2 regions of the Planococcus faecalis genome follow, and region 2 is predicted to be linked to the other one. Evidence: riboswitches for the same ligand, from Rfam matches in the RefSeq annotation. Region 2 holds a riboswitch; the other holds the start of a gene.
What was found. Region 2 has a riboswitch for S-adenosylmethionine ahead of metK (methionine adenosyltransferase). Riboswitches for the same ligand answer to the same signal wherever they lie in the genome.
Positions count from the first base shown of each region.

Region 1: another riboswitch for S-adenosylmethionine. It lies ahead of AJGP001_RS14515 (O-acetylhomoserine aminocarboxypropyltransferase/cysteine synthase family protein); the one in region 2 lies ahead of metK (methionine adenosyltransferase).

Region 1 covers NZ_CP019401.1:2,925,075-2,933,505, forward strand. Annotated here, with positions in the region: gene metX (homoserine O-acetyltransferase MetX) at 1-376, opposite strand, end outside; gene AJGP001_RS14515 (O-acetylhomoserine aminocarboxypropyltransferase/cysteine synthase family protein) at 389-1,681, opposite strand; SAM riboswitch class I at 1,780-1,895, opposite strand; gene AJGP001_RS14520 (glycerol-3-phosphate acyltransferase) at 2,029-2,670, shown strand; SAM riboswitch class I at 2,782-2,896, shown strand; gene AJGP001_RS14525 (methionine ABC transporter ATP-binding protein) at 3,030-4,061, shown strand; gene AJGP001_RS14530 (methionine ABC transporter permease) at 4,051-4,701, shown strand; gene AJGP001_RS14535 (MetQ/NlpA family ABC transporter substrate-binding protein) at 4,734-5,567, shown strand; gene AJGP001_RS14540 (M20 family metallopeptidase) at 5,595-6,800, shown strand; gene pepT (peptidase T) at 6,969-8,186, shown strand; gene AJGP001_RS14550 (STAS domain-containing protein) at 8,228-8,431, opposite strand, start outside.
Region 2 covers NZ_CP019401.1:1,228,929-1,237,359, forward strand. Annotated here, with positions in the region: gene ytkD (RNA deprotection pyrophosphohydrolase) at 1-180, shown strand, start outside; gene AJGP001_RS06135 (alpha/beta hydrolase family protein) at 161-940, shown strand; gene pckA (phosphoenolpyruvate carboxykinase (ATP)) at 983-2,572, opposite strand; SAM riboswitch class I at 2,957-3,069, shown strand; gene metK (methionine adenosyltransferase) at 3,271-4,467, shown strand; gene AJGP001_RS06150 (gamma carbonic anhydrase) at 4,525-5,040, opposite strand; gene AJGP001_RS06155 (alpha/beta hydrolase) at 5,153-5,959, shown strand; gene AJGP001_RS06160 (LLM class flavin-dependent oxidoreductase) at 5,989-7,026, shown strand; gene AJGP001_RS06165 (transposase) at 7,126-7,425, shown strand; gene AJGP001_RS06170 (IS3 family transposase) at 7,437-8,318, shown strand.

The sequences.
Region 1 (8,431 bases), 1.7 Mb from region 2:
CAATTCCCAATTCTTTTAATGCACGATATTCCGCTCGAACCATATCACGTATCGTCAATGTTGGAAAGTCAGCTCGGTAAGGAATTCCTGTTTTCGGATTTTTCGATAAAGGACCCGTCGATCCGTGACAGCCTCCGAGTACGTTAAAGGTAATCACTTGAAAAACAGTTGTATCCACGGGTTTTCCTGGTCCGATTAATCCTGCCCACCACCCTGGATTTTTTTCAGTACCGACTGCGTATTGGTTACCTGTCAATGCATGGCAAATCAGGATCGCAGGAGCTGTTTCATCTCCGAGACGTTCGTATGCAAGTTCCACATCATCTATCGTCTTAGTAGAGTCCAGGATTAATGAGCCAATGGATACTGTTTTCATGACGATCCCTCCTTATACCTTTTCCAAAACTGCTGCCTGTATGGCCTGTTCCAAATCAGCGATTAAATCTTCTGCATTCTCCAATCCAACAGACAAACGAATCAACTCTTCCGTTACGCCAGATGCAGTTAACTCTTCATCGTTCAATTGCTGATGTGTCGTAGAAGCCGGGTGAATAATTAGCGACTTGGCGTCTCCTACATTGGCTACATGAGACCAGAGATTTATGTGATCAATCACGTTACGTCCTGCTTCTCTTCCACCTTTGATACCAAAATTGACAATCGATCCATAACCTTCATTTTTCAAGTATTTCTTCGCCAATTGATGAGAAGGATGTTCTTCAAATCCAAGGAAGTTTACCCACTCGATTTGTGGATGCTTTTTTAAGTAGTCTGCAATAATTTGAGCGTTGCTATTGTGTTTTGGAATCCGTAAATGTAAAGTTTCTAATCCTTGCAGTAAAGCATGAGCACTATCCGGGCTCAGTGAAGGGCCAAAATCACGTAATAATTGAACGCGAAGTTTTGTCGCAAAAGCTGCACCTGGTACATCAATGCCGTACCGCAGTCCATGATAGGTTTCGTCAGGCTGTGTATAATTTGGGAAACGTGGATTGTCCCAATTGAATTTCCCAGCATCCACCGCAACGCCACCAATTGTCGTTCCGTGTCCACCAATCCACTTTGTCGCAGAATGAATGACGACGTCTGCACCAAACTCAATCGGGTTGCTGCCGTAAGGAGAGGCAAATGTATTATCGATCAATAACGGCAATCCGTTAGCATGGGCAATTTCTGCTACTTTTTCGACATCAAAAACATTCAAGCTTGGATTACCAATAATTTCACCAAATATCGCTTTTGTTTTATCTGTAATTGCTGCTTTAAAATTTTCTGGATCGGTCGCATCGACGAATTTTGTTGTAATGCCATAGCGTGGTAGCGTGTTAGCAAACAAATTGTAAGTGCCACCGTAAAGACTGCTATCTGCTACGATTTCATCACCCGCTTCTGCAATGTTCAAAATGGAAAAAGCAATAGCGGCCATTCCTGAAGAAAGAGCAACTGCTGCAGTACCACCTTCTAGTAACGCTACTCGTTGTTCAAAGACATCGACTGTCGGATTCATAATGCGTGAGTAAATATTGCCTGTATCTTTCAGTCCAAAGAGGTCTTGTGCATGCTGTGTATTTTTAAAAACATACGAAGTGGTTTTATAAACAGGAACACCTCTAGAGCCTGTCGTTGGATCTGGTTGTTGTCCTCCGTGTAATAATAATGTTTCTGGTTTAAAGTTTGTCATTTTCTATTCCCCCTGTTTTTTTAGTAGTAACACATGCTAAAGGGGACGAAAAAAGCCCCCTTCGCTAAGAAGAGGGCCGTAAATTACGGAGTTTCCTCCTCTTATCTCTCAGAACCTGAAAATCGATTCTGTAGGAATTAGCACCTTTACAAACAAAATGTCTGTCGGTTGCCGGGCATCACAGGGCCTATCCCTCCGCCACTCTTGATAAGAGTATTTGATTTAATTTTTGATCTTGTTGTGAAGTATAAAAACTTTATTGGCGTTTGTCAAGCTCATTAGTCAAAAAATTTTGAAACCTTGCCCACTTTCAAACGTTATCTTTTAGTGTAGAGGAGGAATTAATAATGGTCATTTGGATTTTGCTCTTATTGATTACAGGTTATTTTATCGGTTGTTGTCATGGTTCACTTGTTGCACAAGCCGTATCAGGCGTTAACATCAAAAATTCGGGCGTAAAAAATTCCGGTGCTTCTAATGCAGCCATCGTGCTGGGCTGGAAATATGGTTTGCTCGTTGCCTTTATTGACGTTTTCAAAGGCTTTGCTGTTGTTGCGGGGCTACGTTTGTTAGTGGACTTAGGTAGCTTTTCAACTGCAACAATCTGGACACTATTGTTCGTTGCAGGAGCTGCCGTAATAGTTGGTCATAATTTTCCGTTCTATATGAACTTTGACGGCGGAAAAGGTACAGCATCTGTAATAGGTGTAATGATAGCGCTTGACTGGAAGCTCGGGTTGCTCGGATTATTGTTATTGATCATTGTTTCACTGGTAACAAATTATCTTGTCATTGGCGTATTCGTTTTGTACGCCGTGTATTTTGTAATTGCCTTTATCCCTGCAGTCGGTCTATGGCCGTTACTAATAGCGTTAGTCCTGTTCACGATGGCTTTATGGAAACATCGAGAAAATATTATACGAATAAAGAGTGGCAATGAACCTACAGTATCATCAGTTTTTCGAAAGAAACCTACCCCGTCCATTTAGAAAGGAATACAATGAATTTTGAAGATTAAAAAATAAATTTCAATATTCATCTTGACTTTTTTGTTATTCCGCCATAAAGTAGGAATCACGAATCGAATAGCATACATCACTTTCTTATCCAGAGAAACCGAGGGACAGGCCCTATGACGTTTCGGCAGCAGATTTGTTTAACCGCAAAAACTGTGCCAACTCCTGCAAATGCATCCATGCATTTGGAAGATGAGAATTAGATGGTTTCAACAGGAGCCCTCTTTTTTCTTATGGTTAAGAAAAAAGGGGGCTCTCTTTGTCTAGTTTCTCGACGGATTGTGAGCATTAACGATTTGAATAACAATACAGCATGAGGAGGTCTACTTACTATGATTCAATTCGAAGGCGTCGCCAAAACCTACCAATCAGGTAAACAGGAAATCCATGCATTGAACGGCATCGATTTAACTGTCCAAACTGGCGAAATCTACGGAGTTATTGGCTTTAGTGGAGCCGGTAAAAGCTCGCTAATCCGCACTGTAAACTTGCTCGAACGTCCTTCTAAAGGACGTGTATTAATTCACGGAAAGGATATTTCGACGCTATCTAGCAAAGAAATTCGTACTATCAGAAAAGATATCGGTATGATTTTCCAACATTTTAATTTACTCGATTCAAAAACGGTTTATCATAACGTCGCTATGCCGCTCCTGTTAGCTAACACACCGAAAAATGATATCGAAAAACAAGTAAAAGAGTTGCTCGATTTCGTTGGACTTGCAGATCAGGCGCAAAAATATCCAGACCAGCTGTCAGGTGGTCAAAAGCAACGCATCGGCATTGCTCGTGCTCTTGCAACGAATCCTTCCGTTCTGTTATGCGACGAAGCAACATCAGCACTTGATCCACAAACGACGAAATCGATTTTGGACCTACTTCGCAAAATCAATAAAGAATACAATATTACCATCCTGCTCATCACACACGAAATGGGCGTCATTCGAGAAATCTGTGACAAAGTGGCCGTGCTTGAAGCAGGGAAAGTTATTGAGCAAGGAAGCGTCTTTAACGTTTTCTCTAATCCACAGCAAGCTACCACCAAACGATTTGTTCGCTCTGTTATGAACGACGAGTTGCCTGAATCGCTGCTAGCACAAATTCAAGATAAACAAAATAATCAGGCCATATACCGGTTGCAGTTTACTGGCACATCAGTCGGTCAACCCTTCATGTCCCGAGTGTCACGTGACTTTAACGTTGATTTGAATGTACTATTCGGCAATATTACCGAATTGCAAGGTGTTCCATACGGTAACTTAATTGTCGAATTCTCTGGAGAGTCAAGCGAAGTGGAACGTGCCTTATCTTCTATTAGGGACAGCACTATTCAAATAGAGGAGGTCATTGATTATGTCAGTTAATTACGAACAAATTTTGGAAGCTTTATGGGAAACCGTCTATATGACAGGTGTTGCGTTTGGATTTTCGCTATTGATTGGCTTTCCTCTCGGTATCTTGTTAGTCGTTACACGTCATGGACATTTGTTAGAAAATGAAATTGTGTCTAAAGTATTGAATGTCGTCATCAATATTTTTCGCTCTATTCCTTTTATTATTTTAATGGTTGCCATTATTCCATTAACTCGGCTCATTGTTGGTACATCGATTGGTACAGCTGCAGCCATCGTTCCACTAGTTTTCTATGCGGGGCCATACATTGCTCGGTTAATTGAAAACTCTTTGCTTGAAGTCGATAAAGGTGTGATCGAGGCCGCACAAGCAATGGGTGCCTCTCCATTGCAAATTATTTTTCGCTTCTTGATTCCCGAAGCGTTAAGTTCACTTGTTCTTGCTTTGACAATCGCTGTAGTTGGACTTATTGGTGCTTCTGCAATGGCTGGCGCTATTGGCGGCGGTGGTCTTGGGGACTTAGCCATTACTTACGGATATCAACGATTCGACACGGTCGTAATGTTCATCACAGTAGCTATTTTGGTCATACTGGTACAAGGCGTTCAATCTTTTGGAAATGTATTATCGAGGCAAGTCAGACGTAATTAGTAAAATACACCTTAAAAATGGAGGAATTACTCATGAAAAAAATTTTAACAGCAACATTATTTTTACTACTGGTATTCATTTTGGCTGCTTGTGGAGACGATAGCAATGCACAAGGCAAAACGACCGTAACACTTGGCATTAGCGGTTCGGATACAACGATTTGGGATTATATTGCGGACAAAGCGGAGAAGGAAGGAATTGAGTTGGAAATTCAAACTTTTTCTGATTATGTAGCTCCGAACCTAGCGCTAGCTGAAGGGGAACTGGATTTGAATGCGTTCCAGACGATTTCTTATTTTGATGAATTTGTTGCTGAGCATAGTATTGATATCGTGCCGATTGGTTCGACCGTCATTGCACCGATGGGCTTGTATTCTGATAAATACGAATCTATCGATGATATTCCTGAAGGTTCACAAATCGCAACTCCCAATGAAGCGACCAACATGGGCCGCGCACTATTACTTCTCGACGAAGCAGGATTGATCACACTTTCTGACGATGCTGGACTTACTGGAACGGCAGAAGACATTATCGAAAACCCCAAAAATATTGAAATTGTCCCTATGGTGTCTGGTCATACACCACGTGCAATGCCTGATGTGGCTGCTTCAATTATCAACAATGGTGTTGCCGTTGATGCGGGATTAAACCCAACTAAAGATCCAATCGCTCGCGAAAGTGATACGGCTAAACCGTATATTAACTTGATTGCTGCAAACGCTGAAGACGCTGATAATGAAGCTTACCAGAAAATCGTCGAGATTTATCAACAGGAAGATACCGCTGAATTTATTATTGAGCATACAAAAGGTGCTCAAATTCCAACTGTTGTTACAGTAGATGAGCTTGTCGATTACCAATAAGAAGTTATCTATATAGGAGGAATTCCAATGACCCTTATTAAGGAAGCAAGACAGATCATCTCTCAATCCATCGACTCGCAACGTACGATATATATTGAAACAAGCCAGGCAATTCACGCCAAACCTGAACTTGGTAATGAAGAGTTTTATGCGAGTTCTTTATTAATTGATTTGCTTGAAGACGCAGGATTTACCGTTGACAAAGGCGTCGCCGGTCACGACACTGCTTTTTTTGCCAGTAAAGAAAGCTCACTTTCTGGGCCAACAATCGCTTACCTTGCTGAATATGATGCACTGCCTGGAATCGGTCATGCCTGCGGCCACAACATTATTGGAACCACTAGCGTCGCTGCCGCCATTGCATTATCAGAAACCTTAGACCTTATAGGTGGCCGAGTTGTCGTTCTTGGAACACCTGCAGAAGAAGGCGGTCCAAATGGTAGCGCCAAGGGCAGTTTCATTAAACACGGCCTGCTCGAAGGTATTGATGCGGCTTTGATGCTACATCCTTCTGGAAATTCAGCTGTCACCGGTCCTTCCCTTGCTGTTGATCCATTGGAATTCCACTTTTACGGTAAGCCCGCGCATGCAGCAGGCTCTCCTGAACAAGGCATTAATGCACTTGATGCGGTCTTGCAGCTATTTAATAGCATCAATGCTTTGCGTCAGCAATTACCTTCAGATGCACGTATCCACGGGATTATCACTCATGGAGGTGATGCACCGAACATCATTCCTGAATATGCGGCGGCACGCTTTTATATTCGGGGTGATTCTTGGAAGAAAACAGCTGACACTGCTCGTAAAATTCGAGCGATTGCTGAAGGCGCGGCATTGGCAACTGGTGCTACAGTGAAAATCGAACGTTTCCAAAATGAAGTGCGTGACTTGGTCATTACACCCGCTTTGGATGTGATTGTTCGTAGCGAGCTTGAAGCACTAGGTGAGGCGGTAGCAGATTCCCGGATTTCTGGCCTTGGTTCTACCGATGCTGGCAACATTAGTTACGTAGTCCCTACTGCACATGGCTATATTAAAATTGGTCCCGAAAGCCTAATTGCCCATACTGCTGAGTTTCGTGAAGCTGCTAAATCAGAGCAAGGCAATAATGCGTTGATCAAAGGCGCTAAAGCATTAGCTACTACTGGGTATCTATTGCTGACAAAACCTGCTCTATTAGAGGAAGTACAAGCTGCGCATACAAAAGCATTAAAACTGAAAAAGCAAAACTAATTGAACGATGTCCCTTGCCGGGCGTCGTTTTTTTGTGACCAGAATTTTCACCATTTTCCCACTTCGTGCTAAACTACTACTATATGGGTTGAAGTTGCTGTTCCATAACTCTAAAAAGTCGGTAACACCATTCAACTTGTACAGAACTTATTCTAGGAGGATTTATACATGTTAGAGACTTTAATTGAACGACTCGTTCGTTACGCCAAAATCGATACACAATCCGACTTCACTAGTACCACCACCCCTTCTACAACTGGGCAGTGGGACTTGCTCCGTGAATTGGAACAGGAAATGAAAACCATTGGCTTGACTGATGTCGATATGGATAAATCCGGTTACCTTTTCGGCACGCTTCCGGCCAATACCGACAGAGAAGTCCCTGTAATTGGTTTTTTGGCACATGTTGACACTGCGACAGACTTTACTGGAAAAAACGTTAATCCGAAACGTATTGATAATTATAATGGACAGGACATCTCACTAAATAGCAGCATTACGATGACTGTGTCGGATTTTCCTTCTTTAAAAGACTACGTGGGCCATACGCTAATCACAACAGATGGCACGACATTACTTGGCGCAGACAACAAAGCCGGTATTGCTGAAATCATGACTGCAATGGAATATTTAAATGCTCATCCTGAAATTGAGCATGGAAAAATCCGCGTCGCCTTTACACCAGACGAAGAAATTGGTCGCGGCCCACATAAATTTGACGTCGAACGCTTTGGTGCACAATATGCATACACCATGGACGGTGGCCCTCTTGGCGAGTTGCAGTACGAAAGTTTTAACGCAGCGAGCGGGAAACTGACCATTCAAGGGAAAAGCGTTCATCCGGGATCAGCAAAAGATAAAATGGTCAATGCGCAAACAGTAGCTATTCAATTCCAACAGGAAATGCCGAAACATGAAGTTCCTGAGTTAACAGAAGGCTATGAAGGATTTATTCATTTGAATAATTTTGTTGGCGATATTGAAACAGCGGAATTGAGCTATATTATCCGTGATTTCGATAAAAATAAATTCGAAGATAAAAAACGGCATATGGAAGAAGTTGCGGAAAAGCTCCAACAGCAATATGGCAAACAAGCCATTCTGCTAGAAATTGAAGATCAATATTACAATATGCGGGAAAAAATCGAACCCGTTATGGAAATTGTCGATCGCGCAGAGCACGCTATGACTGCATTAGAAATCAAGCCGAACATTGTGCCTGTTCGTGGCGGTACAGATGGTTCTCAATTGTCGTACATGGGGCTTCCAACGCCGAACATTTTCACAGGTGGTGAGAATTACCACGGAAAATACGAATTCATTTCTGCGGAAAATATGGAGAAAGCAACACAGGTAATTATCGAAATTGTAAAGTCCGCGGAATAAATAAAAAGGTACATTGGACAGGATCCAATGTACCTTTTTATTTAGATGATACTTCTACCGTTTTGTGCAAGGGCATAGTGAATACCATGTTGAAGAGTTTGAAAGCATTGGAACTTTGATAAGTTGATGCCTGCCTCTGTGATGGTCATACTCATTTTTGCCGAGATGCCAACCAATATCGTTTGTGTACCAATCAACGATGCCGCTAACCCTAGCTTTTCAATCAGCATCGCCGCATGTTGCGT
Region 2 (8,431 bases):
TGTAAAACGGTTTTTGTCGCAGAGGTAGAAGGAATAGACCGAATTTCCCTTCTTGAAACAGAGGGAATCATCTTGTTAAAAGAGTTAAAGACAACTAGCCACTTTAGTTTTTTAATGAAAGATGAAGGAATGAGTAAAATAATAGAGAAGGTGAAGCAGCTTGAAAAATGGAACGATTAGATCGAAGAGACCTTATCCATCGCCGAATCCACACGTTCGGTTATCAGAAATTGTTTACTGGTCAGAAGGATTACGCGTAAAAGGAATGCTAGCTGAACCGAAAAAAAAAGGAAGCAATAGTGGCATCTTGTATTTAAGAGGAGGCATTCAGTCGATTGGGATGGTACGTCCTGCACGAATCGCTCAATTTGCCGCACAAGGCTTTGTAGTGTTTGCTCCGTATTATCGAGGCAATCGAGGCGGTGAAGGCCGTGATGAATTTGCAGGAGAAGACAGGTGGGATGCCGTTCATGCTGTCGATGTTTTAAAAAAATTCAGTAATGGAAATGTCCACTTACTGGCATTTTCACGAGGCGGGATTATGGCATTATGGACAGCTATTTTGCGTCAAGATATTACGTCGGTTGTTACATGGGCAGGTGTTACAGATACGGTATTAACGTATAAAGAACGTCCGGATATGCGTCGCATGATGAAGCGACTTTATGGGGGAACGCCGAACACCGCTTTAACTCAATTTGAAGAGCGCAACCCATTATTGCGGATTGAAGAAAATACTGCGCCCGTTTTGATCATTCACGGTTTACTAGATGACAATGTCTCACCCGGACAAGCACATTTGTTAGAAGAGGCATTAAAGTTAAAGGATCAGCCGCATGAGACATGGTATTTTCCAGATTACACGCACTTTTTTCCACCTGTAGCGAATTGGAAAACAGTCAAAGCAGTTTGTCTGTGGATGAGAGAAAAAGAAAAGTAAAAAAACCCGTTCGGATTTTATTCCGAACGGGTTTTTGCAAGATTATTTTTGAGTTGGTCCGCCTAGCACGCTGATTTCAGGTGCGACAGTGCCGAACTTTTTAAAGTTTTCTTGGAATTCTTGCGCCAATTCATTTGCTTTTTGGTCATAAGCTGCTTTGTCTGACCATGCATGGCGTGGGTTTAATACTTCACTTGGAACTCCAGGTACTTCAGTTGGAATTTCAAAACCGAAGACTGCTTCTTTTTCAGTTGGCACAGTGTTTAATTCGCCTTTGATCGCAGCGCGAACCATTGTGCGTGTGTAAGAAAGTTTCATACGGCTACCGACTCCGTATACGCCACCAGTCCATCCAGTGTTAACGAGGAAAACTTGAGCGCCGTGCTCGTCGATTTTCTTACCAAGCATTTCAGCGTAAACTGTTGCGTGCAACGGCAAGAAAGGTGAACCGAAGCATGTAGAGAATGTTGCTTCAGGTGAAGTGATTCCGCGCTCTGTTCCAGCAAGTTTCGATGTATAGCCGCTTAAAAAGTGGTACATCGCCTGTTCTTTTGTTAATTTACTGATTGGAGGCAATACGCCAAATGCGTCAGCAGTCAAAAAGACAATTGTTTTCGGATGTCCTGCAACTGAAGGATCTACAATATTGTCGATTGCTTGCATTGGGTATGCTGCACGTGTATTTTCAGTTAATGAACCGTCATTATAATCTGGAATGCGTGTTTCAGGGTCCACTACGACGTTCTCAAGTACTGAACCAAAACGGATTGCGTCGTAAATTTGTGGTTCATTTTCACGCGACAAATTAATCGTTTTAGCGTAGCAACCACCTTCAATGTTAAATACGCCGTTATCTGACCAGCCGTGCTCATCATCACCGATTAGTTTGCGATCACCGTCAGCTGATAAAGTTGTTTTACCTGTTCCGGATAAACCGAAAAATAAAGTTACGTCGCCTTCTGGACCAACGTTTGCTGAACAATGCATAGGTAAAATTCCTTTTTCAGGAAGTAAGTAGTTCATGATAGAGAAAATTGATTTTTTCATTTCGCCAGCGTACTCAGTGCCGCCAATCAAAATAATGCCTTGCTCCATCGATACGATGATAAATGTTTCAGAAGCTGTACCATCAACTGCAGGGTCTGCTTGAAAAGTCGGAGCGTACACAACTGTGAATTCAGCTTTGTGTGTTTGCAATTCTTCAGCTGTAGGCCGGATGAACAATTGGTGAGCAAATAGATTATGCCATGCGTATTCATTGATTGTTTGGATGGGCACACGTGATTCATGGTCGGCTCCGGCAAATCCTTTGAATACATAAAGCGCATCTTTGTCTTTAAGGTGCTTAATCACTTTAGCGTAAAGCTTTTCAAATATTTCGCTTGAAATCGGACGGTTCACATTGCCCCAGTCGACTTTGTTTTTAGAGCTTTCTTCTTCCACCATGTATTTGTCTTTCGGTGAGCGGCCAGTATATTTTCCTGTTTCCGCTGTTACAGCGCCTTCCCGAGTTAATACTGCTTCTTTGCGGGATGTTGCCGCTTCCACTAATTGTGGCACTGATAATTGAACATGCACATTTTGGCCAGTCAAAAGATCTTTTAAATCGTTTGCAAAGTTCACTGAAGTCATATATATGTACCTTCCTTTTCTGTTATTCCCATAATGGGGAGGATGTATATTCGTTCATTAGTATAACACATTAGCTTTATTAGTCTACACTAATCCACTGGGGAAATTAAAAAATATTAGAGGATAGCCCCGACAATACGTAGAATTATTTCTATAATTTCCAAATAGTCCTGGTGCCTTTTAAAGCGGTTTTCTACAGTGTACAATGGCTTTGTGTGAACAGAAATACTACTGAATAGTTTGGTTTTTTACTTGCGGGAATCTAAAGTTTGGTAGAATAGCATAATCAAAAAATCATTGTTTTTATTTGAAGAATGTAATTTTATTTTCGAAAATTGTTGACATCACTTTGCTAATTCCGTATGATGAAAAATTGAACGGATACTCTTATTCCGAGCTGGTGGAGGGGGCAGGCCCTATGAAACCCGGCAACCTGCTGCTTTTGCAGTGATGGTGCCCAACCTGACACAAGGTGCACAGACCTTGGATGATAAGAGTGAAAGGTGCTAATGATGATTCTTCCTTTCCTCATGACGAATGAGTGAAGGGATTTTTTTGTGAAATGCCCTTAATCCTCGTGTGAAAGGCCACAAACGGCTTGAAGTTCAATCCAGATTGTCTGGAACGGACTTGACATGGGAAACGAGTACCGTATCAATTTCGAGAGCAATCTCGCAGGATATAAGGAGGAACATTTTTTGAAAAACCGTCGATTATTTACATCAGAATCAGTAACAGAAGGACATCCAGATAAAATTTGTGATCAAATCTCAGATGCTATTTTGGATGCCATTTTAACCGAGGATCCAAATGCACGCGTTGCGTGTGAAACGACTGTTACGACAGGACTCGTTCTAGTAGCCGGAGAAATTACCACTTCTACGTATGTAGATATTCCGAAAGTCGTTCGACAAACGGTAAGAGAAATTGGCTATACGCGAGCTAAATATGGTTTCGACTCAGAAACAAGTGCAGTTCTTACCGCAATCGATGAGCAATCACCGGACATCGCTGCTGGAGTAAACGTAGCGCTTGAATCACGCGAAGGCCAAATGACAGATAAAGAGTTAGACGATATCGGTGCAGGTGACCAAGGATTAATGTTTGGATACGCGAACAACGAAACAGAAGAGTTAATGCCATTGCCGATTTCATTGGCACATAAATTGGCACGTCGTTTGGCTGAAGTACGCAAAGAAGAAATTCTTCCATACTTGCGTCCAGATGGTAAAACACAAGTGACGGTTGAATATGATGAAAACAACAAACCGCTTCGCGTGGATACAATTGTTATCTCAACTCAACATCATCCAGAAGTAACGTTAGAACAAATTCAACGTAATATTAAGGAATACGTCATTAACGAAGTTGTACCAGCAAAGTGGATCGATGAAGAAACAAAATATTTTATCAACCCAACTGGCCGTTTTGTTATCGGTGGACCTCAAGGAGATGCAGGTTTAACTGGACGTAAAATCATCGTAGATACATACGGTGGCTATGCGCGTCACGGTGGCGGCGCATTCTCAGGAAAAGACGCAACAAAAGTAGACCGTTCAGCGGCTTATGCGGCGCGTTATGTTGCAAAAAATATTGTCGCAGCTGGCCTTGCAGATAAATGCGAAGTTCAGTTAGCTTATGCAATTGGTGTAGCACATCCTGTATCGATCGCATTTGATATGTTTGGAACAGGCATCGTTGATGAAGACACATTAGATGATTTGGTACGTGCAAACTTTGACTTGCGTCCTGCTGGCATCATTAAAATGTTGGATCTACGTCGCCCAATCTACAAGCAAACGGCAGCTTACGGACATTTTGGCCGTACCGATGTTGATTTGCCATGGGAACGTACAGACAAAGCAGCGATCTTAAAAGAACAAGCTGGCGTATAAGTTAACAAAACGAAAAGGACGACTAGGCAGTGATGCCCGGTCGTCCTTTTCGTTTTGTTACTTTTTTTGGAGTGATTTATAATAAGCTGCTTTTTCTGCATACTCTCGAACAATACGTTCCATATCTTCTTTATCGTCTTCACGAAGTTCGCGGACGACTTTCGCGGGGCGTCCGAGTGCTAGCATGCCAGGAGGGATAACTTTTCCAGGCGGTACGAGACTACCCGCACCAATAAATGCGCCTTCTCCAATTTCCGCGCCGTCGAGAATAATCGAACCCATGCCGACGAGAGCACCTTTACGAACAATGCAACTGTGAAGTGTAACTTGATGGCCAATAGTCACGTCATCTTCAAGAAGCAAGGTTTTACCCGGGCTTTGATGAAGCATGCAGAGGTCTTGAATGTTGACTTTATCGCCAATAATCGTCGGAGAGACATCCCCGCGAATCACCGTATTAAACCACACAGAAGAGTCTGTGCCAATTGTCACATCACCAGAAATTGTGACGTAGTCTGCAATGAAAACAGATGGATCGATTTTAGGGAATTTGTCTTTAAATGGATAAATCATAGCAAAGCTCCTTTAAACAAGATAAGATATTCTTAATCGTAACAAATCAAATCAAAACGTCAAATTAACAGACAACATCGAGAATTAATCAGCAGGGAAAGGAAGTTGGATTATGTGGAAATGGCAGGCTGAAGGATCAGCAAAGGCAGTAGTTGTGTTTATACATAGTGCGTATGAACAACACCTGCGCTATGCATGGCAAATTGAAAAATGGCGATCGGCAGGATTTGACGTATATACAGGAGATTTACCGGGCCATGGCAAAAATGCGGGAGCGGACAAAGTTCACCGAGAATCGTTTGATGACTACGAACAGGCAGTAAATGAGTTGCTGAGACTGTCGTCAGAAAATGAGTTGCCAGTATTTGTCATTGCCCATGGACTGGGCGCAACTATTGCGATGAATGTCTTAGGGAACCGGAAATTCAATGTAGCCGGAGTTATTTTTACGTCGCCTTGGTTGCAGTTAAAAAAATTGCCACCGAAAGTGCCAAACGCATTTCCAGGAGTTGCGCAATTGACTGGCCGCAGAAAGGTGGATCATGGCATCGAATTACGCCACCTGACACGCGATCGTTTTTCTTATAGTCAAGAAACCGAAAGCAAGCGGTATCAAACGGTTATTACTGCAAGTTGGTATAAAGAATTGCAGAGTTATATGAAAGAAACGGCTGCAAGTATTGACAGGTATCCGCAGATTCCGACTTGTTTGTATACAGCAGAGCGAGATTTAATTGTTGAGAAAGAAGTAGCTCGTCAATGGTTACTAAAGCAACAACTAAACGAATTCAGCTACAAAGAATGGAAATTTTGCTATCACGATATTTTCCAAGAACCTGAAAAAGAAGAAGTCTTTCTAGCAGCGCAGGCGTTTATTCATACAGTTTTGCGCTCTGTCGGTTACTTGGTTGAAGAATAAGCTGTTTTTTTGTAAAGGAGAGAATTTTTATGGCATTAAAGTATAGCCTATTAGACCAATCACCAATTTCAGAAGGTAGCACACCGCAGGAGGCATTAAAGCATACCGCCATTCTTGCACAACAAGCTGAAAAGTGGGGTTATACACGCTTTTGGGTGTCTGAGCATCATGATGCAACAACGCTAGCCGGATCTTCTCCAGAAGTGCTGATTGCGCATCTAGGAGCTGTGACTCAAACAATACGGCTAGGTTCTGGTGGCGTCATGCTGCCACATTATGCTGCTTTTAAAATTGCGGAAAACTTCAAATTGCTGGAAGCCTTATATCCTGGAAGAATCGATGCAGGAATGGGACGAGCACCTGGTGGTATGCCACGTGCTTCTTATGCATTAGATGAAGGAAAAAAGCGAGACAGTAGTCTATTTCCTAAACAAATAGACGAGCTGTGTATGTACTTAAACGATGCTATTCCAGAAGACCATCCATACTTTGGCATGAAAGCAACGCCGGTTACGGTAAATGCGCCACCCATCTGGATTTTAGGATCTAGTGAAAATTCAGCACGGCTAGCAGCTGAAAAAGGATTGCCTTATATGTTTGCTCACTTTATCAATGGAGAAGGCGGCCAAACCTTCACGAAAGAATACCGAAAACAGTTTAAGTCAATTGATGGCAGTAATCCTTATGTCGGTATTGCCATTTTTGTAGTCTGCCAAGAAACACCTGAACTAACAGAGTGGATCGCCTCTTCTTTAGATTTATCATTATCCATGAGTGCGCAAGGGATGCCCTCAAACGGCACACCGCCACCTGAAAAAGCAAGTGCTTATCCATACTCGAAATTCGAAAAGCAATTAGTCGCTGAAAATCGTCGTCGCATGGTAGTGGGCACGTCGCAGCACGTTGTAGACCAACTCGAAACAGTAGCTTCAGAATACGAAGCAGACGAAGTCATGCTAGTTTCAGCAACGTACGATTTTAAGGACAAACTCAAAACCTTTGAATTGATTGCTGAAGAAATGAAAAGACGTAGACAAACTGACTTTTCTATAGTAACAGATCAATAATAAATACATTTTATATTCTAACTGGGTTTAGACTTAAAAGTGGACACGACTACTCGGTTTTCGACATACTGAAAGTACCAAGAAAAGGACGTGTCAAACATGGGCAAACACAAAACGACCGAATACAAGGAATATGTTGCCAAGCTCCATATTGAGGAAGGGCGGAAAGCCACCGACCTGGCTTATGAAGTTGGTGTGAGTGCGACAACGGTGCGGCAATGGGCGAGAGAATACCGGGAAAAGCAGGACCGTTTGGCGAATCCAACGGGTGAGCCGCGCGTCACTTTCTCAGAAATGGAGAAGAAGTTGCGTGAGACGGAAAATCAGCTGAAAGAACGAGATGACGAAGTAGAGATTTTAAAAAAGGCCATGCATGTCTTCATGAAAAGCCGCACGTAATTTATTCGTTCATCGAAGAGCACCGGAACGAATACGACGTGTTGAAGATGTGCAGGCTACTTGGCGTATCCAGAGGTGGTTTCTATAAATGGCGGACTCAGCTGATCGCAGCGAATCGAACTGAACGGCAGATGCTGCGGGAAGAGCTTCTCCAAAAAATTGCTCAATCGTATCATGAGAGCTATGGCACTTACGGGAGCCCGCGCATCCTTGAGGATCTCAAGGCGCAGGGATATTCCATATGCGAACGAACCGTGGGGCGTTACATGAACGAGTTGGGACTCTCTGCACTGCCGACAAAACAGTTCATGACAACGACCGATTCTAATCATAGCCAGTTTATCTACCCGAATCTGCTCGAGCGCAAGTTCGATGTCGACAAACCCAATACGGTCTGGGTTACCGATATCACGTATATCTGGACGCTAGAAGGATGGTTGTATCTGGCGAGTGTGATGGATCTGTTCTCGCGTAAGATTGTTGGCTGGAATCTGGACGTCACAATGAAGACCGAACTGCCACTTGGGGCGCTACAGGACGCGCTGCTTTTGCGGAATCCCGTTGGTGAACCGATCCACCACTCCGACCGCGGCTCCCAGTACTGTTCCGATGAATACATCAAGTGCTTGAAAAAAGGGGAATTTCAAATCAGTATGAGCCGTAAGGGAGATCCCTATGACAATGCCTGCATTGAATCGTTTCACGCCACCATTAAGAAAGAGCTGATTTACCGCCACCGGTTCCGAACACGGGGAGACGCCCGAGAGGCCATCAGTCATTACATCGATGACTTTTATAACTTGCGGAGACGGCACGCCACACTTGGCTACTTGTCACCTGAAAACTATGAAAAAAAGCACGAGGCTCTAACCTCAGAACGATTAGTTTCGTAACAGTTTGCCGGTCATGAGAAGCAGTTCGCTTTTGAACTGCTTCTCATGACCGTCCGATCAAACAGAGTGCGATCGGGTTCTGGAAGAAAAAGAACAGTATTTCCGTGTCCACT